DNA from 4 places in the Erwinia sp. HDF1-3R genome. Region 2 is predicted to be linked to each of the others. Evidence: predicted binding sites of a transcription regulator. Region 2 holds the regulator's gene; each other region holds the start of a gene.

Region 1 (7,305 bases), 1.2 Mb from region 2:
AGGCCATAGCGCTCATCAAACAGCGAATGCCCAACCGATACGGTGATAGTCAGGTTATCCGGATAGATGCGATCGCCGAGAATACCCGAATCCAGCGGCGGCAGACGTGGATTGGTCACCTGGGGTGCCTCACCTCCCTGCGTTAAGAAAGCGATGCGGTCCGTCAGCAGCCTGAACAGGCGAGTCAGATCGTCCCTGTCGCCTGCCAGTACGTCAAAGGCGACCAGCATCATCGACGCCTGCTGGGGGGTAACCACGCCTGCCTGATGCGGACCGAAAAAAGGCTGCGCCTCCAGCCGGACATTGGGCGACAGCGCGCCCGGCGAAAATGATTTTTCCCCGGAAGCGCCCTGTACCGGGCAGCCGCCCCCCACCGCAAACGCGCCGCCGAGCAGCCCCATTCCTTTCAGTAAACGACGACGCGACGGCAGCGCCGCGTCGTCAACAGGTTTGCTTGCCATTGCGGATTAATCCAGACCCAGCGTACCACGCAGCTTCGACAGGTCTTCCGCCAGCGTGGTGATGGGGCCTTTCATGGCGTTACGGTCAGCGGTGGTGAGCTTATCGTAACTCTCATAGCCATCTTTGGTGCGGTACTTAACGAGTATCGCATCCACTTTGCTGAAGTTAGCATCAACCTTTGTCAGCAGAGCCGGATCGGCTTTTTCCAGCGCAGGTCGCAGGAGGTTAACGATTTTCTGAGCGCCATCGACGTTCGCCTGGAAGTCCCACAGGTCGGTGCGGCTGTAGCGATCTTCTTCACCGGAGATTTTGCTGGATGCCACTTCTTCAATCAGACCCGCCGCACCGCCCACCACTTTGCTCGGTGGGAAAGCCAGTTCATCCACGCGTTTTTGAAGGTCTAGCGTATCGTTATAGAGCTGGTCAGCATAGGTATCCATGCCTTTGGTGCTGTTGTCGCCGAAAAGCGCCTTCTCCAGACGGTGGAAGCCGGTAAATTTAGGGTCTGCTGCTTTTTTCTCGTAATCGTCTTCGCGGGCGTCAATTCTGCCATCCAGATCGGAGAACAGCTCTGCAATGGGTTCGATGCGCTCATAGTGGCGACGGGTTGGCGCATAGAGCGCCTTCGCTTTCGCCACATCTCCAGCTTTTACCGCATCGGTAAACGCTTTAGTGCCGGTCACCAGCTCGGCGATCTCACGGGTGACATAGGCTTTATAAGAGGCAATCGGCCCGACAAGCTGCATCACATCCGGCTTACCGTCCGAGGGCTTACTGCCCTTCACAATCAGCTTGCCTTTGGCATTGCTCAGCAGGCCGCAGGTCATATCATATTCACCTGCTTCAAGGTTGGCGGTGAGCTTTTGCGTAAAGCCAGGTGCGATGTTCTCGCGCTCTTCGACCACCATTACCCCTTTGAGGATCTCCCACTCCAGTCCTTTCTGGCTGTGGTTCTGAATAATGAACTGGGTCTTACCAGCGTTAACGGTGACGGTCATCGGATCGCACTGTTTGTCGTTAACGGTGATGTGAACCTGAGGAATATCTGCGGCCATCGTCGCACTGGACGCAGAGATCAGGCTAAGGAGCGCAGCGCTCAGCGCATGTTGGCGAATACGGAGTGTCATAGTCAATCCCTGTAAAAAGTGAAGGTGCCCGTGATACGGGCCAGAAAAAAAATCTATCGGGCTGTACGTAATGTTTCGGCCTGCGTACGCACTGGCATAAAGAACAGCAGCAGCGCAGGCAGGAGATAAATCCACCAGACCGCCACTTCACTGACGCTGGGAGATTCCTGATAGCCAAAGACGCCTTCAAGCAGCGTACCGATGAGGCTGCTGGTAGAAAGCTGGTTGCTCATGTTGAATGCAATATCCTGGAAATGATCCCACAGGCCCGCTTCATGGAAAGCGCGAATAGCTCCTGCCGCCAGCCCGGCGGCCACGAACAGAATAAACAGGCTGGTCCATTTGAAGAAAGCGCCCAGGTTGAGGCGTACTCCGCCCCAGTAGATGAGCATTCCCAGCACAACGGCGGTCGCCAGGCCCAGCATGGCCCCCAGCGGCGGAGCGATGCCGACATCCTGCTGGAAAGCTGCCAGCAGGAAGAAGACCGATTCCAGGCCTTCGCGGGCGACTGCGAGGAAGACCATAAATATCAGTGCCCAGCCGCTGCTGTTTCCTTTTTGCAGCGCGTTATCCACCGCCTGTTCCAGTTCGGCTTTTACATTGCGGGAGACTTTACGCATCCAGAATACCATCCATGTGAGGACGAAGACGGCGATGACCGCCACGATGCCTTCAAACATTTCCTGCTGTTTTTGCGGGAATTCACCGGTGGTTTCGTTGATAAAGTAGCCTACGCCCAGGCAGAGCGCAGCGGCAACAAACACCCCGGCCCACATGGCACCAAACCATTGACTTCTTTGAGTACGCTTCAGGTAGCTGGCGATAAGGCTGACAATGAGCGCGGCTTCAAGTCCTTCACGTAACATGATCAGAAAGGGTACAAACATGCAAACGCCCTCAGGTGCGAAAAATAAATTCAGTTCCAGTAAAGAAACGTAAATCGAAACGATACCGATTATCATTATCGTGCAAGAAAAAACAAGAGGCCGTCCGGCTATTTTCACGTTTTGCCTGGAAGCATTGAGTACCAGTGGGTGATATCTCTTATGGCAGTCAGTGAATTTTTCGGATAGTTGTTGTCGGGGTACGATGCCTGACGAGCCGGTGGATAGTCCCAGCGGGTGCCGGGCTGCACTATCTGCTGTGTCGGTGGCTAATCCCAGCGGCTGCCGGGCTGCACTATTTGCTGTGCCGGTGGACAATCCCTGCGGGTGCCGGGCTGCACTATTTACTGTGCCGGTGGATAATCCCTGCGGGTGCCGGGCTGCACTATTTGCTGTGCCGGTGGATAATCCCTGCGGGTGCCGGGCTGCACTATTTGCTGTGCCGGTGGATAATCCCTGCGGGTGCCGGGCGTCCTCGCGCCAGGCTTTGCCTGGTGCCTTTGGCTCCGGCTCCAGGCCGGACGGCCCGGTCGCGAGCGGGCATCCCTGCCCGCCGCTCCCTGAGTGCAGCATCCCTGCTGCCCTCGCCTGGCCTTCCGTCTTCGCCGCAGCGCTGCGGAATGCCCGTCACCCGCAGGGATTATCCACCTCTCAGGCTTCTGGGCCGCTTTGAGTAAACCGTTTATCTGTCCGCGGACTGCTAAGCTGCTTCCAGTAAAACCGTTTATCTGTCCGCGGGCTGCTGAGCTGCTTCCAGTAAAACCGTTTATCTGTCCGCGGGCTGCTGAGCTGCTTCCAGTAAAACCGTTTATCTGTCCGCGGGCTGCTGAGCTGCTCCGGTAAAACCGTTTATCTGTCCGCAGATTTCTGAGCCTATCCCCGTTAAGGTTTGCTCTCGGGCAGGATTCAGCTCACTTTTCGATTTAGTTTTTGGTGCCGCTATTTAGGTCATTTATCTGCACCACGAAAAAACCAGTCACAATAAACTGTGCACTCTCAGTCTTCTGATTTTCTTCATATCCCAACTATTTTGGTCATTGCATATTTCCTGTACGCATTCATACCTGACGAAGAGTTTCCGGGAATCTCCGACACCGCCCTTAACCGCAGCCAGCACAATGCAAAAAGAGCAGGCGGGTGGGGCCCGGTGACAGGCAATCCGCAGCGCTGAGCGTAGAGAGGAAGACCCGGATGGGCCAGCAGGGATGCTGGCACAAGGGCATGCCGGGACAGGGATGTCACGTCATGCCCGGTCCGGAAAGTCGACGAGCGAAGCGAAGGAACCGCGCCACGCGCGGCGCGAGGACCGCCTGGCACCGGGCACCACCCGTTGGCGACGGCACCAGACTTTAGCCAGCCCGGCACCATCCGCTGGCGACACCCCGGACCTTTGCCGTATCAGGCTCCATCCACATATGGCATTCAGGGCCATTACAGCATCAGACACAACCCGCAGGCGACAGCACTGAGCCTTTAGCGCACCGTGCGCAACCCCCAGGCTACGGCCCTGAAGCTTTGGCACGGAGGTTATCTTATTTGCAGAGTTCTCTTTGCTTTAAACCTGCAAAAGAATCGACTGTAACGCCCGAAACCACCCTTAACCGCAGCCAGCACAATGCAAAAAGAGCAGACGGGTGGGGCCCGGTGACAGGCAATCCGCAGCGCTGAGTGGAGAGAGGGAGACCCGGATGGGCCAGCAGGGAGGCTGGCACAAGGGCATGCCGGGACAGGGATGTCCCGTCATACCCGGTCCGGAAAGTCGACGAGCGGAGCGAAGGAACCGCGCCACGCGCGGCGTGAGGACCGCCTGGCACCGGGCACCATCCGTTGGCGACGGCACCAAACGTTTAGCCAGCCGGGCCCCCATTGGCGATTGGCGAATGCAACAGGCCTTTAGCCAGCCGGGCCCCATCCGCTGGCGACACCCCGGATCTTTGCCGTATCAGGCTCCATCCACATATGGCATCCAGGGCCATACAGCATCAGGCACAACCCGCAGGCGACAGCACTGAGCCTTTAGCGCACCGTGCGCAACCCCCAGGCTACGGCCCTGAAGCTTTGGCACGGAGGTTATCTTATTTGCAGAGTTCTCTTTGCTTTAAACCTGCCAAAGAATCGCCTGTAACGCCCGAAACCGCCCTTACCCACAGCCAGTACAAAGCAAAAAGAGCAGACGGGTGGGGCCCGGTGACAGGCAATCCGCAGCGCTGAGCGTAGAGAGGAAGACCCGGATGGGCCAGCAGGGATGCTGGCACAAGGGCATGCCGGGACAGGGATGTCACGTCATGCCCGGTCCGAAAGGTCGACGAGCGAAGCGAAGGCACCGCGCCACGCGCGGCGTGAGGACCGCCAGGCACCGGGCCCCATCCGTTGGCGACAGCACCAGACTTTAGCCAGCCGGGCCCCCATTGGCGATTGGCGAATGCAACAGGCCTTTAGCCAGCCGGGCCCCATCCGCTGGCGACACCCCGGATCTTTGCCGTATCAGGCTCCATCCACATATGGCATCCAGGGCCATACAGCATCAGGCACAACCCGCAGGCGACAGCACTGAGCCTTTAGCGCACCGTGCGCAACCCCCAGGCTACGGCCCTGAAGCTTTGGCACGGAGGTTATCTTATTTGCAGAGTTCTCTTTGCTTTAAACCTGCAAAAGAATCGACTGTAACGCCCGAAACCACCCTTAACCGCAGCCAGCACAATGCAAAAAGAGCAGACGGGTGGGGCCCGGTGACAGGCAATCCGCAGCGCTGAGTGGAGAGAGGGAGACCCGGATGGGCCAGCAGGGAGGCTGGCACAAGGGCATGCCGGGACAGGGATGTCCCGTCATACCCGGTCCGGAAAGTCGACGAGCGGAGCAAAGGAACCGCGCAACGCGCGGCGTGAGGACCGCCTGGCACCGGGCACCATCCGTTGGCGACGGCACCAAACGTTTAGCCAGCCGGGCCCCCATTGGCGATTGGCGAATGCAACAGGCCTTTAGCCAGCCGGGCACCATCCGCTGGCGACACCCCGGATCTTTGCCGTATCAGGCTCCATCCACATATGGCATCCAGGGCCATACAGCATCAGGCACAACCCGCAGGCGACAGCACTGAGCCTTTAGCGCACCGTGCGCAAACCCCAGGCTACGGCCCTGAGGCTTTGGCACGGAGGTTGTCTTATTTGCAGAGTTCTCTTTGCTTTAAACCTGCCAAAGAATCGCCTGTAACCCCGGAAAGCGCCCTTACCTACAGCCAGCACAAAGCAAAAAGAGCAGACGGGTGGGGCCCGGTGACAGGCAATCCGCAGCGCTGAGCGTAGAGAGGAAGACCCGGATGGGCCAGCAGGGATGCTGGCACAAGGGCATGCCGGGACAGGGATGTCCCGTCATGCCCGGTCCGGAAAGTCGACGAGCGGAGCGAAGGAACCGCGCCACGCGCGGCGTGAGGACCGCCTGGCACCGGGCACCATCCGTTGGCGACGGCACCAAACGTTTAGCCAGCCGGGCACCACCCGTAGGCGACGGCACCAGACTTTAGCCAGCCGGGCCCCCATTGGCGATTGGCGACGGCACCAAACGTTTAGCCAGCCGGGCACCACCCGTAGGCGACGGCACCAGACTTTAGCCAGCCGGGCCCCCATTGGCGATTGGCGACGGCACCAGGCACTTAGCGCACTACGCCCCCTCACTTAGTCGGCGCTAAACTCCGCCTCAGCCTGCTCGAAACGCTGCTGTGCCGCCGCCGACGGCTCTGGCCCCAACAGGCTAAACAGCACGATAGCAATAGTGCTAAACAGGAAGCCCGGGATGATCTCATACAGACCCAACCACCCGTACTGCTTCCAGATAAGAACCGTGGCCGCACCGATAATCATTCCCGCCAACGCGCCGTTACGGTTCATCCGCTTCCAGACCAGTGAAAGCAGCACCACCGGACCAAACGCCGCACCGAAGCCCGCCCAGGCGTAGCTCACCAGACCCAGCACGCGGTTCTGTGGGTTGGATGCCAGCGCAATCGCCACCACCGCCACCAGCAGCACCATCATCCGCCCTACCCACACCAGCTCACGCTGGGTCGCACCCTTGCGCAAAAAGCTCTTGTATAAATCTTCGGTTAACGCGCTGGAACACACCAGCAGCTGACAGCTGAGCGTGGACATCACCGCCGCCAGAATAGCGGAAAGTAAAATACCGGCAATCCAGGGGTTAAACAGGATCCTCGCCAGCTCGATGAAAATTCGCTCGCCGTTATCCGCTACGCCCGCTGCCTGTTCAGGATGATTATGGAAGTAAGCAATACCAAAGAATCCTACCGCTACCGCCCCTGCAAGACAGAGCACCATCCATGCCATACCAATACGACGGGCGCTGCGAATGGAGCGGTGAGAATCGGCCGCCATAAAACGCGCCAGAATATGCGGCTGGCCGAAATAGCCCAGCCCCCAGCCTAGCAGCGAAATTACCGCTACAAAATTCAGGTTTTTCAGCATATCCATATTCTCAGCGCTCTGAGCCCGGATAACCGTCAGCGCATCACCCAGCCCGCCAACGGCGGAGATAACGATCACCGGCGTCAGGATCAGCGCAAAAATCATCAGGCTGGCCTGCACCGTATCGGTCCAGCTTACTGCCAGGAACCCACCGACAAAGGTATAGATAATAGTGGCCGCCGCCCCCGCCCATAGCGCGGTTTCGTAACTCATGCCAAAAGTGCTTTCAAACAGGCGCGCCCCAGCCACAATGCCCGACGCGCAATAAATGGTGAAGAATACCAGAATAATCAACGCTGAAATCACCCGCAGCAGCTTACTCTTATCTTCGAACCGGCTGGTGAAGTAGTCAGGTAGCGT
Region 2 (7,305 bases):
GTGTTGGTGATCACCCAATACGGCGTGCCCGGAATATGCTGCGGCTTGGTATGGGTGCCGTTCTGTACCAGGGTTTGTTGATTACCCGCAAAGTAGACGCGCGTACGACCGAGCAGTGACTCGGTGCCTGTAGCAAATGCTTTGGGATCAAGACTGTACAGCGTCGAAAGAATCAGCATAAAGCGATTTACCGCTTTTTTCTGATCGGCATACTCATCGGACAGCAGCAGCTCACGTACGGCACGGACGCGATCCTGAGGACGCGATTGTACTTCCGCAGGTGCAGCACTTTTCGCCATCGCTGGCGGCGTTGCTGCGCCCTTTGGCAGCGGCTGACCGGCTGAGAATTTAAGCATACGCCGTAAAATGTCAGAGGCACTTTCACCAATATGCTGAGTGTGGCTGGCGATATAACGGTACAGCTCTTCGTCGACTTCGATAGTTTTCATCATGATCCAGTACGATTATTGCTTATAAGAGCCGCCCGGTGCCGTGTTACAGGGTTCGGTTACGCAGCACGGTTCACAGACCAGCTCTAACATGTGGATTATAAAGTTAAATCCTGCCAGGGTGTAGCGCCAGACCCCAATACAGGCAAAAGTCAGACTATGCCGCAAAAAGGTGGCCTGGAAGCCGTTTATCGTTTCGGCAGAAAAATGTGGATCCATGATACCCTAACCCCTCGTTTCAACTGTAAGAACTTTGCTATGAAATTGAATGCCCGCTTGCAAACCGAACAATCCGCTGCCGCGAATCTGCCCACCGTACTGATCCACGGCCTGTTTGGCAGCCTGGATAACCTTGGCGTACTGGCCAGAGAGCTGAAGGCGACGCGTCCGGTGGTCCAGATTGACGTACGCAATCATGGCCTTTCCCCGCGATCGGATGAGATGAGCTATCCGGCGATGGCGCAGGACGTGCTGGAGACGCTTGATGAGCTGGGGATCGCGCGTTTTGACCTTGTAGGTCATTCGATGGGCGGAAAAATCGCCATGGCACTGACGGCGGCCGCGCCGGAGCGGGCTGGCAAGCTGGTGGTAATTGATATTGCGCCCGTCGCTTACCCTGAACGCCATCATGACGCCATTTTTGCCGCACTGAACGCGGTGATGGCAGCGGGAATAACCACCCGCAGCGAAGCCGCCGCGCTGATGCGCCAGACAATAGAGGAAGAAGGGGTGATTCAGTTTCTGCTGAAGTCCTTTCACGAGGGGAGCTGGCGCTTTAACGTCAGGGCGCTGGAGGCCCGGTACCCAGAGATCATCGACTGGCAGCCGATCCCCGCCTGGCCGCATCCGGCGCTTTTTATCCGCGGCGAACGCTCAGCCTACCTTGACGACAGGTGGCGTGACGCCCTGCTGGCGCAGTTCCCCCAGGCACGCGCACATGTGATTGCCGGTGCCGGACACTGGGTACATGCAGAGAAACCTGATGCGGTTCTGCGCGCAATTAGCCGTTTTTATGCGCGTTAGAAACAAATGCTCCCTCAAATTGTTAAATCGTTGTCGTCTCGACTTTCACTGGGGTATGATGGCGCGCTAAAATTTTGTCGCGGGTGAAAATCCCTTTGGCAACATGGCTCAATCCATCAGAACTCCAGCCTTCAGTACCACGATTCTATGGCAAAAGAAAACACGGACCGCACCACGATCGATCTCTTTGCAGACGAACGCCGTCCGGGACGACCTAAAACTAATCCGCTGACGCGTGATGAGCAGCTGCGCATCAACAAACGCAATCAGCTTAAGCGTGATAAAGTGCGCGGGCTTAAGCGCGTCGAGCTGAAAATCAATAGCGATGCGGTTGATGCCCTTAATCACCTTGCTGACCAGCGTAATATGAGCCGCAGCGAGCTGATTGAAGAGATGGTGATGGCGCAGTTAGCCAGCCAGAACCCCTGAAGCGGTGGTTATCTCGCAGTAAGGGACAGCTGAGGGCACAGCACAATGCGACAAAAGCAGGAGGATTACTCGTTTATCCCCCTGTGGCTGTCTGCTATCATTGCCGTTATCTTTTTTAAGTTAGCCATCTCATATCATTAAGTTTCAAGAGGTTATTAAACTCATGGCAATCGTAGGCATTTTCTTTGGCAGCGATACGGGCAATACCGAAAATCTTGCAAAAGTGATTCAAAAGCAGCTTGGCACAGACGTTGCTGACGTTCACGATATCGCTAAAAGCAGCAAAGAAGATCTTGAAGCCTTTGATATTTTGCTGCTGGGTATTCCCACCTGGTACTATGGCGAAGCGCAGTGCGACTGGGACGACTTCTTTCCGACCCTGGAAGAGATCGACTTCAACGGCAAGCTGGTGGCGCTGTTTGGCTGTGGCGATCAGGAAGATTATGCCGAGTACTTCTGCGATGCCATGGGCACCATCCGCGACATCATTGAGCCCAGGGGCGCGGTGATTGTCGGGCACTGGCCAACGGCGGGTTACCATTTCGAGGCCTCTAAAGGGCTGGCGGATGACAACCATTTCCTCGGTCTGGCCATCGACGAAGACCGTCAGCCTGAGTTGACCCAGCAACGTACCGAGCAATGGGTTAAACAGATTTTTGACGAGCTGCAGCTGAAAGAGATTCTTGAAGCCTGAGTGCAGCGGCCTGATGTGGGCGTTGTCTCATATCGGGCCAGTGGTTTTACCTGTAGAAGTAATAGGTACATCTTTGTAATTTTCATCTGCAAATCTGTAAAATATCGCCATCGGTCACCTCACTTATTCAGCGTTCCTCGCTCAACGAGCGATAAGAGTGCTGAGCAAAATGTTAATCCCGTTTTTATTGGGCGTTTGCTTTCCTGGACGTATCGGGTTCTCAACTTTACATCCCACAGCGGTTGCGCATCCCACTCGTGGTTTCCATTTTGAAGTATCAGTTCTATAATGAGACGCACCTAGCTTTCTGCGTCGACCGATGTTTAAGGCTTTTCAGCCACTTAGTGACTAGCAAAGTAACAGGACAATATCCGCATGACTGACAACAATACCGCATTAAAGAAGGCCGGCCTGAAAGTCACGCTTCCCCGACTGAAAATTCTGGAAGTGCTTCAGGTACCAGAGAGCCATCACGTCAGTGCGGAAGATTTATATAAACGCCTGATTGATATGGGCGAAGAGATTGGGCTGGCAACGGTCTACCGCGTACTCAACCAGTTTGATGATGCCGGGATTGTAACGCGTCATAACTTTGAAGGCGGCAAGTCCGTATTCGAACTGACTCAGCAGCAGCATCACGACCACCTGATCTGTCTGGACTGCGGAAAAGTGATTGAATTCAGCGATGAGTCTATCGAGACACGTCAGCGTGATATCGCTACCCGCCACGGTATTAAACTCAGCAACCACAGTCTTTATCTTTACGGCCACTGCACCACAGGTGACTGCCGTGAAGACGAAACGCTTCACGACAAATAATCTTCCGCGTTGCTCAACATAAAAAACCGGTGATCACCACCGGCTTTTTTTTACGCTTTTTTCAGACTTCCTCCACCCTGCTGTAGCGTTTGCCGTCGGCGCTGACCGCGCGCACCAGGACGTTGCCCTCCTCAACCTGCGGTTTGGCCGTGGCCTCATAGCGCTGCCAGCTTTTGCCTGCATCAACGCTGTACTCAATGGCGATGCCAGGCAGCGCGATATTCGCCTCCAGCATTCCGCCAATAATACGCGCGCCCGGTACCGGGATGCGGTACTCAATTCCCCGGCGATCCAGCTTCGACAGCTCGCGTTGACCCAGCAGGTTGGCAAAACGCTGCCACTCTTTCAGCTGAGTCTTACTATCGACAAAATGCGTCTCGCCCCGGGTAAAGGCTTTTCCTGGCTGGTAATCCTGCTCCCAGCCCGCGCGGTGCCATGCTCGCTCCGCCACGGCCAGCAGACGCGGAAACATCATATATTCCATCTGTCCGTCAGTGCGTACCGTCTCGCTCCACAGCTGGGCAGAGAGTCCGGTTGCACCAGGCCAGGGCTTGTCGGATTTAGCCGTAAAGGTTTTCCCGTCGCGATCAAACGACATTTCTGCATTCTGCGGCAGGTTATCCGGCACAAAGCTGAACATTTTGCGCTCGTCGCTGAAACGGGTTCCCCAATAGTAACCCCGCTCAAGCGGATTCACTTCATTGGGGAAATCGAGATAGACGTAGTCCGGGTTGGAGACGATCACCTCGTAGCCCTTGTTGGCCCAGTCGTTAGCGCTGTCATACCCTCCCCAGTAAAGCGTATCCCAGAAATTCACCGCCACACGCTTCGTGGCGAAGGCACCCGCATTTTCAGCATCCTTCAGGCCGTCCTGCCACGCCTGCATTTTCTCTATGCCGTGCGCATTGACCTGCCTGCTAACTTCCCGCGCAAAATAGCTCGGGAGGTGATCAAGGTCAGTTATTTTTCCCGCTTTGATCATCGCCTGACAGACGGAGGATTTTGCCTAGGGTTTATCTTCCTTGCGCATATCCAGCCTGCCTTTACCTTCTTCGGGCTTCTTCTCATCGGTATAGCCTGCGCCAAGACGAATATTTTTCGCTTCATCACCGCCAAAATGCCAGGCCTTCATTGGCTTTCCCGCCGCCAGATGCATCGCCTGGATTTCACTAATCACCTTGTCGGTAAAGCGCAGCGAGGATGTCAGGCAGGGATTGAGATAGCTGGTACGATCGTAAAGCTGGACGGAGGTGGTATTGGAGTCGTCGGTGGGATCCACCAGCCGGTATGCCTCCGCGTCGGCCTGTTTCCCCCCGGCCATCAGGCGGGCATAGCGTGCCTCCATCGACACCACCGCCGCCCGGGCATGCGCAGGCATATCAATTTCCGGGATCACCTCAATACCCCGGGCCCCTGCGTATTTGACGATATCAATATAGTCCTGGCGGCTGAAATGCCCGGAGCCGTTATTATTACTGAAAGGCCCCGATCCCAGCTGTGGCAGCAGGCAGGTTTTCTCGCTGAGATCGTGGCAGCGCTTACTACCTACATCGGTCAGCTCTGGCAAACCGGGGATCTCAATACGCCAGGCTTCATCGTCAGAAAGATGGAAGTGAAAGACGTTCAGCTTCCAGGCCGCCATCTGATCCAGCAGCCGTAAAATCGCCTCTTTGCTATGAAAATTACGGGCAACATCGAGGAATACTCCACGATAAGGGAAACGCGGTGCATCGGCTGCTTTCAGCGTCGCAATTTTGAGGCCGTCAGCGGGGATCAGCGACAGGATCGACTGTACGCCATTCATCACGCCGCGCTGATCGAAGCCGGTCACCTCCGCCAGGGCTTCGCCAATGGTTAGCTGATAGCCGCCCGGGATGGACTGCTGTTTCCCCAGCGCGCTGGCAGCAATCCGGGTCTTGATGGTATAGCCATTAGCCCGTTCCTGAACGCCCAGTAAACTGAAACGCTGACGCAGTGCATCGGCCTGATCGGCCGATAACGTGGCGAAATCGAACCTCACGCCCGATGACAGGTCGGCGTCCCCACTGTAGATCTCCACGCTCATCGGCGTAGGTACAATATGCCCGCGCAGAGTTTGCGCCGGGAGCGTGGCCACGTCGCTATTTTTAGCAAAGCGGCTGGCCGCGTTCATCAGCACGTTTTTGTCATCCGGCGTGCGCCGCCATTGATCGCCAAAAGGCTCGACGAAGCGGGACAGCTCTTCCGTATCCGTTATGGCGATGATTTTTGGGCTGGCGTTGCTGGAGGTAACATACCAGCGTGGCATCACGTCGGTGATAAACAACTGCCAGTACTCATTGATAATCGGAATATCGACCGATGCACCGGCGGCAAAGCCGGTGAATTTGTCCGTCGGCTCAAGCCGGGTCAGGTCGCCGACGACGTGCACCATGCGAAACTGATCGCTATCGACCTTAAGCGTTTTATGCACGTTGGACATGTAAATGGCCCAGTCTTTACTGTTAATGGCCCCGCCTGGGTTGGTTAAGGTGAGGGTGGCCCGGTTGCAGGAAACCCAGTCAGCGCCCAGCGCGGCGCAGTCCACGCCATTCTGGGCAGCAAGGTTATCGGTCACCTTATACTTAACGCCAAACTGACTGATCCTGTCGACCAGTTGCTGATCCGCCAGCACACCCGTGCTGCCGAGCGCTGATATCAGCGCCGCCGCGATCGCACTTTTGTACATTTTCATTATTTCACCTGTTCCTTCTGGTTTTTATGTTCAATCTCTTCAGACAGCCTGCCACAGCGATCCTGAACCTCATCGCCGCCGCCCATCTGCTCTGCATCAAGACAATGCTGATAGTCCCGCGCCGGAATGCGCTCAGGGCGTGGCGCAGGGCCTGACGAGCAGGCGGCTAACACCAGCACGCTGGCGATGAGCAGTAATATTTTTTTCATTTCACCCCTCCGTGGTTTTCTGGCGGGGCCTCTGCCCCGCCTGCGGAATGGTTAAAAAATAGTGAATGGTGCGATGACTATAAATTTCACGTCCTGCTCATCCTGGAAGATATTGCCGTATCCCCCACTGAAGCTGGGCAGCGAGGAGTGGTTGTCGTAGCGGGTATAGTGCAGTTTGTACAACGTGCCTTTGGCCCAGCCCGCCTGCACGGTGTGCATCAGATCGAGATTCCAGGCTGATTCTTTCAGGCGGGCGTGGCGATCCCAGGCCGGGCTGCTGGCAGGTTTGGCATCCCATCCCCAGGCACGGGAGGTGCCAAGGCTCCATCCGGGGAGCGACCAGTTGGTTAGATCCCAGCTCACCCCGGCAAACAGGGCTTTTTCACCGTTAGCATTAAAGTCAGAGCGTGAATCCCACCACACGTCCAGCCGCCCGTTCGACGTGGCATAGCCTGGCGTCATCCGTTGCAGGAAAAATCCCTGATTCCCTTCGGCCTTCACCCAGGTGCCTTCCAGTCTGAAATCAAAGGCTCCCAGGGTATACCCCAGCGTCAGCGCCTGTAGCCAGGCCAGGCCGTCATACACATCATTAACGTTCGCAACGCCGCCGTGCGCCTTATCTTTTGCGCCATAAAACTGCCAGCTGGTTCTCAGATTATTCCCGGCAACCGGAAAATCATAAGAGACTTTAGTAAAGTACTGATCCATATAATCCGCGGCCTGCCCGAATGCAGCTTCCAGCACCAGCTGATTTTTGAAATCATATTTCATGCCGATTGAATGCAGATAGCGAACGGGCGTTTTCCCGTCTGCCTGCCGAAAATGATAGGTATTTCTATACCAGGGGGCTTTATATCGGTCGCTCCACATCCATGACATCGAGAGCGCACCCGCGTCATCGAAATCACGATTAAAGCCAACTTCAGCGCCACGATAAGTGCCGGGTAAAAAACTCCAGTGCGATGCCAT
Region 3 (7,305 bases), 1.8 Mb from region 2:
GCGAAAGTCGGAGCTGGCCGGATAGTTACCCACCGTGCTCCAGTAATCGACCGTAAAACCGTGCGCCGTTTCAACCGGGTTATAGGCTGGCACCACCTGATTGTTGGGGTCGGCAAAGGTGTCGGTATGGATCCATGCAAAGTGCGCCACGTCGAGAAACCCCTCCACCTGCCGCCCGGCAAAACCCTCTACGTCGAACGGTGGGCAGGTGATCTGCTGAAAACCGTCGTCGAGCCAGTGGGGCATCTCCGGTAGTGGGGCCGGGCTGCCCTCTTCGGGCGCCAGGCAGACCCAGATCAGCCCGTAACGCTCTTCCACCGCGTAGGGGGTGAGGTTGAGTTTGGCCGGTATCGGCTGATCGGGGCTGGACGGGATGCGATTACAGCGGCCATTTTCACCAAAGCGCAGCCCGTGATAAGGGCAGATAATTCCCTCCTCGTCACTGAAACCCAGCGTCAGGGGCACGCCACGGTGCGGGCAGACGTCCCTGGCCGCCACAACCTGGCCTTTCACGCGGTAAAGCACCAGCTGCTCATCCAGCAGCACCGCTTTGGTCGGGGCGGCGCTGACGTCGCAGGTGCGCGCGACGGGATGCCAGTGGCGGGCAAGGCGCAGCCAGTCATCTGGCTCAAACGTACAGTGTGCGGGAGGCGTTGGGTTCATAGTGCATTTTCCTGTCGGTGGCTCACAGTATGTCGGCGACGTTGGCTGACGGTGTTATTGTCAGTTCATTCTGTGCGGATAAGGGTGTTGCAATCCATCAGCAAATATTCACTATGGTGTTGCAAAAAAGTTTACAGGAGCGGCTATGAGCCCATTTTCTCGCTTTGCTATCTACTTTGCCGAAGTGGCTAAAAGCGGCAGCCTCAGAAAGGCCGCGGAAAAACTTCACGTTTCCGCTTCGGCGATCAACCGACAGATCCTCCAGGCGGAAGCCGCCTTTGGTACGCCGCTCTTCGAGCGCCTGCCCGAGGGGCTGAGGATGACCACCGCCGGGGAACTGCTGTATGACAATATCCTGCGCTGGCAGCGGGAGTTCCGCGTCACCCGCCAGCGTTTTGACGATATTTTAGGGTTGAAGCGGGGGCATGTGAGCATCGGTATGATTCAGGCGCTTAACGAAGGCTGCATGGCCGATGCCCTGGCGAACATCGCATCAGCCCACCGCGGGCTGAGTCTGGACCTGACGGTAGGTGACAGCCTGACCATCAGCCAGCGTATCCGGCAGTCGGAAATTGATTTTGGGCTGATCCTCGATCCCCAGGGCCAGGGCGGGCTGGAGGTGGTTGCCTTTACCGAGCTGGAGATGGGGGTGGTGATGCTGCCTGACCACCCACTCAAAGACCGCGAGGCGCTTTCCCCCGCCGAGCTGAGCGGCGAAAGGCATATTCTGCCTGGCGAACCGCTGGTGGTGCATGAGCGGGTCCGATCGCTCTATCGCTATCATAACTTCGCGCCTGAAAATGCCATCGTCTGCAATGATATCAGGCTGATAAAATCGCTCATCAAACAAGGCGGTAGCGTCTGCGTTCTCAGCCTGCTGGACGTGCTGGAGGAGGTCAGGCATCGTCAGCTCAGCTTTGTTCCGCTGAAGGGTAAGCATATCAGGCCGCTAACGCTGGCTCTCTGTATTGCCCCTTCACGCCAGCTTTCCCGGGCGGCGCAGATGGCGATAAAAGAGATGGCCGCAGCGATTGAAAATATGGCAGTTTGAGGGGATACACGCAGTTAATTAAATTGATAATGCCAATGATAGTGATTACCATTCGCGAACAAAAAATAACGTTCGCCTGTGTAACTCATCTTATGAAATCACTTTTATTGGTTCGCTCTGCTTTTAATCGCCTCACCGGGACCTCCTGTATGATCGTGCTGACTGCGCTGCCCTGCAGCGGAGTCGCGGTCGCGGAAGAAAACAAAGATCCTACGCTAACCGTTACCGCCGATGCCGCCAGCCAGACCGGCAGCTACGCGGAAGATAGCGCCACCACTGCCACCCGCACGGCTGCACCACGCAGTGAAACGCCGCAGTCCGTTAGCGTGGTCACCCCGCAGGTCATCAGGGACTATCAGGTCAAAAGCGTCAACGACGCGGTTAAGTTTGTCAGCGGCGTCACTCAGGGGAACACCCTTGGCGGCACCGAGGATGGCTTCGTTAAGCGCGGCTTCGGCGCGAACTCCGACGGCTCCATTTTTCTTGACGGCGTACGCAGTAATCAGGGGCTGTCGATGGACGCCACCATCGATCGCGTCGAAGTGTTAAAAGGGTCGGCTTCGCTGCTCTACGGTATTCTTAATCCGGGCGGGGTAATCAACCTGGTCAGTAAAAAACCGCAGTATGAGTGGAACACGCACGTCAGCGGGGAAACCAGCAGCTTTGGCGGGGGGACCGGCGGGGTGGACGTTACCGGCCCGCTGGGAAACGGCTTTGCCTTTCGGCTGATCGCCGAGCGCCAGCGCGAAGATTACTGGCGCAACTTCGGCGTTAATGAACATACGCTAGTCGCGCCCTCACTCAGCTGGTTCGGCGAAAAAGCGTCGTTCAATATCAGCTATGTTGAATATAAATATGACGTGCCCTACGATCGCGGCACCGCGTTTATCAACAAGAAACCGGTCAACGTACCCTATAACCAGCGGCTGGATGACAGCGCCAACCACGCGTGGGGGAAAAATAAGCGGCTGAACGTCAACTACGCCTGGGCACTGGATGATACCTGGGACACCCACCTCAACTATGCCTGGATGCAGCGCCGCTATGACAGTAACGAGGTCAGAGCGACGGCGATTAACACCACCACCGGCATTGTTTCCCGTCGCGCCGACGCCAACCGCGGCTTTAACCACCAGACCACTTATCTGTCCTGGGATATCGGCGGCAGCCCCACCCTGTGGAACAGGCAGCACGATCTGATGCTGGGGGTGGACTATGAGCAGAACGAAACCTACAAAGCCCGCTCGTACCGGGGCAAAGTTTCTAAAACCTTCAATATGTACGATCCGGTCTATGGTGAGGAGCCGGTGCTGAACAGCAGCACCTATGCGGATTCCGTCAGCAACATTCGCACCAACCTCTACAGCCGCTCCCTTTTTGCGAAGGACAGCATTCACCTCACTGATAAGTGGATTGCGGTGCTGGGCGGACGCCTCCAGCGCTACACCCAGACGGCCAGCCATGGCGTTGACAACCCGGTCACCACCCTTAACGATCGCGGCGATGCCTTCTTACCGCAGATGGGGCTGGTCTATAAAGTGCTGCCTGACGTTTCGCTTTACGGCAGCTACAGCCGCTCTTTTACCCCCTCGACCCAGACGGACGATAACGGCAATGTCGCCTCGACCGAGAAAGGTACGACGTGGGAAGTCGGCGCGAAGTGGCAGGCCATGCCTGCGCTGTCTGCCACGCTGGCGCTGTACCGGATTGATGAAAAGGATATGTCGGTGTTTATCAACGGCGTGACGCGTGACATTCCTAAAGCGCGCTCAACCGGGGCAGAGCTTGAGGTCAACGGCGAGCTGGCAGAGGACTGGAACCTGATTGCCACCTACAGCTACGACAAAACCGAGATTGTTGAGGACGGCGTTAATCCTGAAAACGTCGGTAACCGCCTGGTCAACGCGCCGCGCAATATGGGCAGCCTTTATCTCAGCCACGCCATGCGCTTCTCCTGGCTACCGGGGGAACTTCGCGTGGGCGGCGGTGGCCGCTACGTCGGCAGCCGGGCGGGCGATCCTGAGAACAGCTTTACTATGCCGGACTATACCGTGGCCGATGCGTTTATCGCCTGGGACAGCAGGCTGGTGGGTAAACATACCCAGCTCAAGCTGAATATCAACAACCTGTTAAACAAACACTACTACGAGTCCAGCGCGGGTAACCTGCGGGTGATCGAGGGCGAGCCGAGAGTGGTATATGTGCAGGCATCGGTAGATTTCTGATCGCTTTCCGGAGGGCGCAATGAGAAAACGTTTATTTCTGCTGCTGATGCTGATCAGCAGCCTGGCCCAGGCCAAAACCATTACCGATATTTTGCAGCGCAGCGTGGTCATCCCTGACGATCCCCAGCGAATTATTGTGGGGGAAAGTCGGATGATTTATACCCTGGCGCTGGTTGAGGAGGGCAATCCGGCGAAGCGGGTGGTGGGCTGGCCCGGAGACCTGAAAAAGCTGGACAGCCAGAACTGGGCGCGGTACACCGCTGCCTTTCCGGAGATTAACGCCATCCCGGTGATTGGTCAGGCGAATTACGGTCAGATCAGCGTGGAAAAGGCGATCGCCCTGAAGCCAGATCTGGTCATTCTGCCGGTATACGCCAAAAAAGGGAGCAATCACGACGACGTTCAGGCTCAGCTGACCCGTGCGGGTATCCCGGTTATTTATATTGATACGCGCGTTGACCAGCTCGCCAATACCGTCCCCAGCCTGAAGATCCTCGGCCAGGCCCTTAATGACAGCGCAAAGGCCGGGCGCTTTATTGCTTTTTACCAGCAGCATATGCAGCAGATCAGGCAGAGGTTGGATCAGGCGGAGCCAGAACGGCCCGGCGTTATGTTACAGCTGCATATCGGACGGCGGGAAACCTGCTGTACCACGGTCAGCCACGGCAATCTGGCCGATCTCATCACCTATGCCGGGGGAAATAACATTGCGGCAGGGCGGTTTGCCAGCGTCTTCGGGCAGCTCAGCCCGGAGGCGATCGTTACGGCCAATCCGACGCTCTGGCTGGCCACCGGCATGGCGGGGCCGGGACAGAAGAATCAGCTGCAGCTTGGCCCTGACGTTAGCGCCGGGCAGGCAAGGGCAAGTTTTCGTCAGGTGCTGAGCCGCGATCCCGTCGTCTCCCAGCTGTCGGCGGTGCGCAGTGGCAGGACGCTGGCGGTGTGGCACAATTTCTATATGAGTCCCTGGCATCTGCTGGATGTAGAGATCTTCGCGAAATTCTTCCATCCCCAGCTGTTTAGCGATCTGGATCCGCAGCGAACCCTGGATGAAATGAACCGTGACTTTCTGACGGTGCCGCAGACCGGAACCTACTGGACGACCGCGCAGTAACAGACCAAAAAAAACCGCACCTTACTCAGTTGGCAAGCCAACCTTTGGGGTGCAGTCTGTGTTAAGCGCTTATTGCGCTTCGGCGTGGATTACTCGTTGATATTCGGATGCTGGTTGATCAGGTGCTTACGCTTCTCTTCCAGCTCGGCAATCTGCTCGCTGATATCACCGATTTTAGTCTCGATGTTATCGTGATGCTCCTGCAACAGCTCTTTTGCCTCGGCCATATCTGAGGCCGCTGGCGTGGCACCGCGCAGTGGCATATTGGCCGTCTCTTTCATCATGATACCGGTTACCAGGCCCACGATGGCAACAATCATCAGATAATAGGCAGGCATATAGAGGTTGTTGGTCGCTTCAACCAGCCAGGCGGCCAGCGTTGGCGTCAGACCCGCCACCAGAATAGAGATGTTAAAGGCACTGGCTAAGGCGCTGTAACGGATGTGGGTAGGGAACATCGCGGGCAGCGACGAGGCCATCACCCCGGTAAAGCAGTTAAGCACCACCGCCAGAATCAGCAGACCGGCAAAAATCAGCGGCATCACATTGCTGTTAATCAGCATAAAGCAGGGAATGGACAGACACAGCAGGGCGATACTACCGATGATCACGAAGGGACGACGACCAAATTTATCGCTCATCAGGCCCATAATCGGTTGAATAAACAGCATACCAATCATAATGGCAATGATGATCAGCACCCCGTGATCTTCAGAGTAGTGAAGATTGTGGGTGAGGTAGCTTGGCATGTACGTCAGCAGCATGTAATAGGTGACGTTGGTCGAAAGCACCAGACCGATACAGGCCAGCAGGCTTTTCCAGTGTTTGGTCGCAATCTCTTTAAACGAAACTTTAGGACCGTCAGCCAGCCCTTCACGATCGCCCTGCTCAAGCTTTTCAACGTGCTGCTGGAAGGCCGGTGTTTCTTCCAGCGCGCTACGCAGGTAAAGCCCGACAAGACCCAGCGGCAGGGCGACGAAGAACGGCACGCGCCAGCCCCACTCCAGAAACCTTGCTTCGCCAATAACCGTTGATATCAGCACGACGAGGCCGGCACCCAGCACAAATCCTACAATTGAGCCGAAGTCCAGCCAGCTGCCCATAAAGCCGCGCTTGCGGTCCGGGGAGTATTCGGCAACGAAAATGGATGCACCGGTGTATTCGCCCCCGACGGAAAAGCCCTGAGCCATTTTACACAGCAGCAGCAGAATAGGCGCCCAGATGCCGATGGAGGCATGGGAGGGGATCAGGCCAATACAGAAGGTACTGACCGACATAATAATGATGGTAATGGAAAGGATCTTCTGGCGGCCATATTTGTCACCCAGCCTGCCAAAAAACAGCCCACCCAGTGGACGGATAAGAAAAGGTACCGAGAAGGTCGCCAGTGCGGCAATCATCTGCACGCCCGGATCGGCGCCGGGGAAGAACACCTGACCCAGCGCAAAGGCGACAAATCCGTATACCCCAAAGTCGAACCACTCCATCGCGTTACCCAGCGAGGCGGCGGTAATAGCCTTGCGTAACCTGGCATCATCAATGATCGTTACGTCTTTTAAGCCCATTGGCTTAACACGCTTCCTACGTAGCTTCATAAAACCCCTGTAATAGTCTGTTTCCCAGTTAGAATTCTCCCATAAACCGTCTGAAATGAACGAATTACAGCGGTTCAGGGTACAAATTATCTGTGGTCTATAGCCAGGCAGAAAGTGAAAAGCGGCGGGTGGAATCGTCTATCAACCCGCCCTTTTCTGTTATCAGTATATCGTTTTCTGGTCGCGTAACATAATTTCTGACGGGATCCCACGCGGCTTAACCACATAATCGGCCCGTGAGATCGTCCCGAACGCGGTCAGATTTATAGCGGATAAGGCGGGGCTGGGTTTGTGCTCTGCAACCACGCCATCAGCGCACTGCTGGTCATAGGGTGAGCAAAGAGATAGCCCTGAATATGGATAACGCCGCGTGCTTTAAGGTAGTCGAGCTGGACCGGCGTTTCGACGCCTTCTGCGACAATTTTAAGCCCCAGCTTCTGGCTAAGATTAATAATCGCATCCAGAATCGGCGCTTCACCCCCGGCAAACTCGATGGCGTTAACAAAGCCGCGATCCACCTTGAGGTAGTCCAGCGGAAAGGTCTGGAGATAGCTCAGCGCACAGTGCCCGGTGCCGAAGTCATCAATCGCGATATGAATGCCTTCCGCACGCAGCTGGTGCAGCTTCTTCACCACGTCATCGCCATCGGAGATCAGG
Region 4 (7,305 bases), 500 kb from region 2:
GTTTAAGCCCCTACACAAGGAAGCTAAAAATGAATCCAATCACCCGTCGCAGTTTTGTCGCATTTGCCGCCGGTGGCACGGTCGCGCTGGCCGCAGGCAAGGTCCATGCTCACGATGGCACCGTCAACGCTCAACCCTGGACCGGTCAGATGGGCGGCAGCGACCCTGGCCCCCAGGATCCCATCCGCCAGGCGGAAAATCCCGATATTGTTAATCCGCCAGCGACCGACAGCGGCACTCTGCCAAATTTGCGCTTCTCCTTTAGCGATTCGCACGTACGCAAAGGGACCGGCGGCTGGACGCGGCAGATAACCGAGCGTGAACTGGGGATATCTAAAAGCATCGCCGGGGTGAATATGCGCCTGAACAGCGGCGGCATCCGCGAACTTCACTGGCATAAGGAAGGCGAGTGGGCCTACATGCTCTACGGCAAAGCGCGTATTACCGCTCTGGACACCGAGGGTCACTGGTTTGTGGACGATGTCGGCGTGGGCGATCTGTGGTATTTCCCCCCCGGCGTTCCCCATTCTATTCAGGGGCTGGGCCCGGACGGCTGTGAGTTCCTGCTCGCCTTTGACAATGGCGGCTTTGATGAAGACAGCACATTCCTGCTCAGTGACTGGTTTAAGCATGTCCCTCCCGAGGTGCTGGCAAAGAACTTCGGTGTCCCGGTTGAAACGTTCAGCAAGCTGCCGTCCCCTGCGGATGAATACATTTTTGCCGCCCAGGTACCCGGCCCGCTCAGCGGAGATGCCATCGCTGGCGCAACGCGTTCCAGCACCGCGTTCAGTCACCGAATGATGGCGCAGCAGCCCATTACGCTAAAGGGAGGCACGGTACGTATCACCGACTCCTCGGTGTTCAACGTATCGAAAACCATCGCGGCGGCGCTGGTTGAACTGGAACCCGGTGCCATGCGTGAACTCCACTGGCATCCGAATACCGATGAGTGGCAGTACTATCTTGAAGGGGAGGGAAGAATGGGCGTTTTTGCGTCGTCCGGCCAGGCCCGCACCTATGATTTCCGGGCGGGGGATGTTGGGTACGTGCCGTTCGCCATGGGCCACTATGTCGAAAACACCGGCACGAAACCGCTGCGCTTTCTCGAACTGTTCAAAAGCAGCTACTACGCGGATATTTCTCTTAACCAGTGGCTTGCTTCAACCCCACCGGCACTGGTAAAACAGCATCTGCATCTGGACGACACCTTTATGCAGGCGCTGGATAAAACCAAAAAGCCCGTCGTGGAATAGGCTTGCCCACAGGCAGGCGCGCTGCGCGTCTGCCTGAATGCCGGGGCGAATTGCGTCTGCTGATTGTGGGCGCGTATCGTTTCTGCCTCCAGTGTGTCATCCCTCTGTCATCTTTTAGCAGTAGCCTGGCCTGCGGCAAGGTATCCCTCATCTTAAAAAAAGGAACTGCAATGCGCATTCGTTATTCACTGCTGGCTGTTGCCCTGGCGGTCAGCCCGCTGACCCAGGCCAAAACGACAACCCTGACCCTGGACCACCTGCGTGCTATCGCCGATATGACCACCCCCGGCAGCGAAAATACGCAGTTTGTCGCCCTTGAGTCGGCTATCCAGCAATCGCTGATTGGGGCGCTAAAAGGTGACGCCAGCACGCTCACGCGTGACCAGCTTGAAAAGGTAAAGCAGGGCAAAACGCTGGCGGATAAAACGTGGCTGAAGGAAAGCGGTTATGACTTTGCGAAAAAGGAGAATCAGCAGGCGGGCATTGTGCTACTGAGCGCGTTCCCCGCCCTGCCGAAAAGTACCCTCGCCGCCAGCCTGCAAACGGTTGAAGAGGTTAACCTCAACGCAACTGCCAGTTTGCGCCATCAGGCGCTGGTGGATGCAGAAGGGCAGGATCACCTGTTCTTTCTGGCCGATGCGCTGGGACCGAAGCTGGGGCAGGCCTTTCTTTCCGCCTATAAAAAAGGTGAGCTGAATAAGGCGGCTGCGCTTATTAAAGCCAGCGAGGTCAGCACCAGTGCGGCGAAAAAAGAGTTTGGCAATCCGCGTCCGTTTCTGATCCCCGGAAATACCATTCACCTTGTGCCGGATACGGTGATAGTGAAAGACAATAAGCCCTATAGCGCGAGTGAGGGGTCTTATCCCAGCGGGCATACCAATACCGCCTATACCGATGCCCTGCTGTTGGGGGAGATGCTGCCGGAGCGTTTTGTGCCGCTGATGGATCGCGCTGCCCGCTACAGCTATTCCCGAATGGTGCTGGGCGTACATTATCCCATCGATCTGATTGGCTCACGCATGGTGGCCCAGCGCAACGTGGCGCATTATCTTAACGACGCGACGTATCAGGCGCTTTTCGTGCAGGCAAAGCAGCAGCTGCGAAGTGCGCTGGAAAAAGAGTGTGGTACCACGCTTGCGATCTGTGCAAAGCCGGCCGGGGCCGCCGACCCATATACTCAGCCCTCGCTGCGGCAGTTTTACCGTTTCAGCATGACCTGGAACCTGCCACGCGAGCGGGTGAAGCCATCGCCCGTTGTGGTGCCGGCGGGTGCAGAAGTGCTGCTGGAAGGGCCTCTGCCACACCTGAGCGCGGCTCAGCGTCGTCAGCTGATGGTTTCAACGGCGCTGGCTGGCGGCTACCCGCTATCGGGAACCACGCCGGAACAGAACTTCTGGCAGCGGCTTAACCTGCCCGATGCCGTCAGTGCGGCGCAGTAATATCCGGCTTTCTGAAAAACAAAAACCCACGCAAGGTGGGTTTTTACCGCTACCGATACCGCTAACCGGCCGCGCGCAACGGCGCGCCGCAAAAATCAGGCCTGGGGCGCGTTGCTGCTGCTCATTTTCATCAGATCTTTATCGACAAAGAACAGGCCTTCGCCGCTGTCGCTCACCAGCGCCAGCTTGTCCAGAACGGATTTAAACAGCTTCTCTTCTTCGTGCTGCTCGGAGACATACCACTGCAGGAAGTTGAAGGTGGAGTAGTCCTGCGTGGTCATAGCGGCATGGACCAGCTCGTTAATTTTTGAGGTGATCAGCTGCTCATGCTCGTAAGCCTGTTGCAGCACATCATTCAGGGAGTTGAAGGTGACCGGCGGGGCAACGATAGTGCCCAGCACAGGCATGGCACCGGTATCGCTCAGATAGTTGAACAGGCGCTGCATATGCTGCATCTCTTCCACTGAATGGTCGCGCAGGAATGCGGCTGCGCCTTCAAATCCTTTATCGGCTGACCAGGCGCTCATCTGTAAATAGAGGTTGGCAGAATAGAATTCAAGGTTTAACTGATCGTTCAGTTTTGCAGTCATATCGGCAGTCAGCATGGTGGCTCCATTAGCAAAAGAGGGGGTGAATCGGTAACAGGTGAATTGAGCGCATTATGCACGGGTGTTGCCGAAATAAAAACCGTTAGTTTTATTTTTTACCCTTTTTAGGAGTATTGATAACCTTATGATAGTTAACTGATAATTATTATCGCCCAGCTGTGAATAATTCCATTTTGTGAATGGGTCTGATAATTATTCTTATTGCGAACCTGGAGGGGAAATAATATCAGTTACCCATGTCAGCAAAGGGGCAACGGCTTATTTTAAAGGGAGAAAGTGTATTTCCCCCTTCGTCAGCAGGCAGGATCAGGAGGCTGCGATCAGGCGGTCAAGAATCGCCTGAGCCGTAGTGACATCGGTCACCAGCGCGTTAATCATTTTAGCGCGAACGGCACCGATAATCCCGGCAGCCTTCTCCGGCGTGGCCGCGACGCCAATCGACAACGGCGTGTTGCGCAGCTGCTCCGGTGAGGCCGCGATCATCCGCGTTTCCCCCTCCCAGTGCAGTATGTCTCCGCTTTCAGTCACATAGTGGCGCAGGACATCCCCGGCCGCCTGACTGAGCGCCTGTTCGTCCGGCGTCGCCGTGGAGCTTTCCGCCGGATGGTGGGCGTGGGTAAGGCCTACGCCGACAATGGCGACGTCGAGCCTGTCCCACAGTGAAGTAATTTGCTGGACGCCGGGGTCGCGCAGAAACGCGTCACGAAGGGAGGATGAAGAGATATAGGGCGCATGCAGAAAATGCGGCGTCCCACCCATCTGTCCTGCCGCCTGGCGAACAAATTCATTAATTTGAAAATGGGCTTCCGCCTGCTGCATCCCGCCGTTCAGCGCAACCGTCAGCACGCCGGGAAGGCGAGGCAGTCCGGCCAGCGTCACCTCGCGCACGGCACGTCCCCAGCCAATGCCGACCACCGAACCGGCAACCACACCGGCCTGCGTCAGCAAACCGGCCAGCGGCGTACTCAGCGAACCCAGTACGTTAGCGGGCGGCGCATCCACCACGGCGGCGCGCTTCAGGCCCAGCTCCTGAATCAGCCTGGCAGTTAAATCCTCAGATGAGGTCAACTCGATAACCTCAATCCTGACGATCCCCGCTGCTTTTGCCTTCGTCAGCAGGCGCGAAATGGTGGCGGTAGACACCCCCAGCTTCTTAGCAATATCGACCTGTGCCATATCGGACTGATAGTGCAGTTTGGCCACCATATGCATCATCGCTCGCGTGGTCGCGGCGTCTTGTAAAAGAGGTTCTTTCAGCTTGTAATTCCTTTCTGCAATGTATTACACTCCGATCATCGATTGGAGAATTATTGCGCAACCCCTGTGAAATTGCAATGCGCTGAACGGGCTAAACCCTGATGGGACGCCACACGTCAGCATAAGCCCCTCAGGATTGTTGCAGCGTCAAAATGATTAAAGAGGCAGTAAACATGTAGTAAAACCCAAACCATCTAAGGAGTTTTTAATGTCCCACATGTCCACGTCAGAATTAAGAGGGTATCAACAAATCTGCGGCAGCAATGGTGCCATGCTGGTGATCGCCTGCGATCAGCGAGGCGCCATGCGCAGCCTGCTTACCGCCGACCCCGACCAGCAGAAAGCCATTTCCGAACGACAGCTCGGGCGTATCAAAGCCGACATTACGCAGTGTCTGGCCAGTCAGGCGTCGTGCGTACTGGTCGATCCGGTCTGTGCCGTCCCCGACCTGGTGGATCAGGGGATTATTGCTCGCGATACTGCGTTACTGATCGGCCTTGACGCCTCCGGCTGGGATACGACCGCCGCAGGCTACCGGAACTCCCGGCTGGTGGAGGGGATAACGGCACGAAGGGTACGCGAACTGGGAGGCAATGGCGGAAAAATTATGGTGTGGCTACGCGCCGATTGTCCGGACGCGAACGAGCACAATATTGCCCTCCTGCGCCAGTGCATTGAAGATTTTAGTCGTGAAGATCTGCTGCTGGTCGTTGAGTTCCTCACTTATCCGCTTGAAGGTGAAAGCGAGGCTGAGTATAAGAGTCGTATTCCCTCTTTGATCTATGAAGGCACGAAAATTTCGCTGAAATGTGGCGCAAAAGTGCTGAAAATCCCCTACCCTGGATCGGCGCAGGCCTGTGCTGCGATAACCCGTCTTGCCGGAGACGTGCCCTGGGCCGTACTCTCAGCCGGCGTGGATCACAGTACCTTTCTGGGACAGGTAGCCGATGCTATGAGCAATGGCGCTTCCGGCGTAATCGCTGGCAGAGCCTTGTGGAAAGACTGTATTTCGCTGGACAGCAGTGAAACCCGAAATAAGCTGCAAACCGTAGCCGTGCCCCGGCTGAAAGAAATCCAGGCGGTGATTGGCCAGTATTTCCCTGAGAGCGATCACATTCCTGATAATACAAAGGAGCCAGTGAATCATGTCTGAACGGCAGTTGGCGAACGCCCACGACGGCAGCCCGCACAGTAAGCGTGTGGTCATGGTTAACGGTATTCCCGCCTCGGGTAAAAGCAGCATCGCCCGTGCACTTGCCGACGCCACCGGCTGGCCGGTTCTTTCCGTGGACGGTATTAAAGAACCGTTTATGCAGCAGCTGGAAAACGTCGATCGTCTGCTTAACCGTCGTCTGGGTCTTGCCAGCTATCAGGCGATTTGGCATATCGTGGCGTCAGCGCCGCCGGATTGCACCTTTATTGTCGATGCCTGGTTTGGGTTTCAGCCAGAACAGCACCTGCGGGAATTTTTGCAGGAAGCCGGGGTAACGGCGCTGGCAGAAATCTGGTGTCAGATCCCCGGTGAGCTGGCCGCACAGCGTTATACCTCGCGTCTGGCCCAACGGCTGCCCGGTCATCCTGGCGCGGAATATATTCCCGAGCTTATCGCACTGGCCGAATGGGCAGGCCCCATGAAAATAGGCCCCGTTTTTAATCTGGATCAAATGGGTGATATCGACATCAATGATGTCATTAGCTGGACAAAGGAGGCCTTAAATAAAAGTTATTAATTAATTATTTTTATTTATCAGGGCTATTAACCCCTCTGAGCATAATTGCTTTATGTATTCGCCTGGTTTTCATTTAATTGCCAGCATGATGTCGTGTTTTTAATTTGTAATTCTCTATTCGATGCCGTTTTATTTACAAGGAGTAAATGCGTAAGTGGATCACGGTTTTAATTTTTTCAGATCCGTATATTAAATAACTCCTTAATTATATGAGTATAAAAAAGATGCTGACTGACTGGATTAATGAAAGCAATTTGAATATGTTCACGCGGGTTGACGACTGGCAGCAGGCCGTCGCGCTGGCCGTAGAGCCGATGATTGCCAGGGGGGAAGTGGAACCCCGCTACCTCAACGCCATTTATGAGATGCACCGGGAGATAGGGCCTTACTACGTGCTGGGCGAGGGCATTGCCATGCCCCATGCCCGACCGGAGGAAGGCGTGATTAACACCGCGCTTTCACTGGCAATCGTTTCTGAAGGCGTGAGTTTTAATAGTCCCGATAACGATCCGGTTTATGTCATTTTTGCGCTGGCCGCGAAAGACAGTCATTCTCATATCGAGATGATAGCCAGTCTGTCACAGCTTTTTTGCGAGGAGGAAACCGTAGAAAAAATGAGAAATGCCGTGAGCAAAAAGGATGTGCTGAAAATTCTTAGTCAATTCTAAACAGGCGTTAAAAGATAAAAGGTAAGCTTTAAATAATAATTGAATCCGCATTAGGTGGTAGCGGCAAAAAAACTGAAGACGAAACTACAAGGAACTTCTAATGAAAAAGTTATCTATTCTTGCAGTCTGCGGGGCTGGACTTGGCAGCAGTTTTGCCTGTGAAATGAGTATTGAGGCCGCGCTTAAAGATCTCGGTGTGGATGCGGATCTGTCGCACTGTGATATTTCAAGCGCCTCATCCTCAAGGGCCGATATTATTATGACCGGCGAAAATTTCCGCACTCAGTTTCAGCATTACACCATCAGTGCAACAATTATTTATCTCAAGCGGCTGGTGGATAAAAATGAAA

Evidence for each region. The regulator Fur, encoded in region 2, represses iron uptake genes when iron is present. The targets are predictions, from matches to a motif close to ATAATAATGAGAACNACTATCAA.
Region 1: the regulator Fur is predicted to act here: its motif matches at 2,535-2,557, upstream of efeU (iron uptake transporter permease EfeU).
Region 3: the regulator Fur is predicted to act here: its motif matches at 1,750-1,772, upstream of AAGR22_RS20705 (TonB-dependent siderophore receptor).
Region 4: the regulator Fur is predicted to act here: its motif matches at 3,474-3,496, upstream of ftnA (non-heme ferritin).

What each region holds. Positions count from the first base shown of each region.
Region 1 is NZ_CP155071.1:2,820,492-2,827,796, forward strand. Features, by position in the region: gene efeB (iron uptake transporter deferrochelatase/peroxidase subunit) at 1-461, opposite strand, end outside; gene efeO (iron uptake system protein EfeO) at 468-1,589, opposite strand; gene efeU (iron uptake transporter permease EfeU) at 1,643-2,476, opposite strand; gene putP (sodium/proline symporter PutP) at 6,145-7,305, opposite strand, start outside.
Region 2 is NZ_CP155071.1:1,589,795-1,597,099, reverse strand. Features, by position in the region: gene seqA (replication initiation negative regulator SeqA) at 1-449, opposite strand, end outside; gene ybfF (esterase) at 708-1,472, shown strand; gene ybfE (LexA regulated protein) at 1,620-1,901, shown strand; gene fldA (flavodoxin FldA) at 2,065-2,595, shown strand; gene fur (ferric iron uptake transcriptional regulator) at 2,971-3,414, shown strand; partial or broken gene AAGR22_RS07355 (beta-N-acetylhexosaminidase) at 3,476-6,127, opposite strand; gene AAGR22_RS07350 (lipoprotein) at 6,127-6,336, opposite strand; gene AAGR22_RS07345 (OprD family outer membrane porin) at 6,388-7,305, opposite strand, start outside.
Region 3 is NZ_CP155071.1:4,541,157-4,548,461, reverse strand. Features, by position in the region: gene hpxD (molybdenum cofactor-independent xanthine hydroxylase subunit HpxD) at 1-663, opposite strand, end outside; gene AAGR22_RS20710 (LysR family transcriptional regulator) at 809-1,714, shown strand; gene AAGR22_RS20705 (TonB-dependent siderophore receptor) at 1,864-3,939, shown strand; gene AAGR22_RS20700 (ABC transporter substrate-binding protein) at 3,959-5,053, shown strand; gene proP (glycine betaine/L-proline transporter ProP) at 5,143-6,648, opposite strand; gene AAGR22_RS20690 (EAL domain-containing protein) at 6,912-7,305, opposite strand, start outside.
Region 4 is NZ_CP155071.1:1,088,195-1,095,499, forward strand. Features, by position in the region: gene AAGR22_RS04870 (oxalate decarboxylase family bicupin) at 30-1,253, shown strand; gene AAGR22_RS04875 (phosphatase PAP2 family protein) at 1,424-2,692, shown strand; gene ftnA (non-heme ferritin) at 2,788-3,297, opposite strand; gene AAGR22_RS04885 (sugar-binding domain-containing protein) at 3,607-4,506, opposite strand; gene AAGR22_RS04890 (tagatose-bisphosphate aldolase) at 4,766-5,710, shown strand; gene AAGR22_RS04895 (AAA family ATPase) at 5,703-6,287, shown strand; gene AAGR22_RS04900 (PTS sugar transporter subunit IIA) at 6,548-6,955, shown strand; gene AAGR22_RS04905 (PTS sugar transporter subunit IIB) at 7,056-7,305, shown strand, end outside.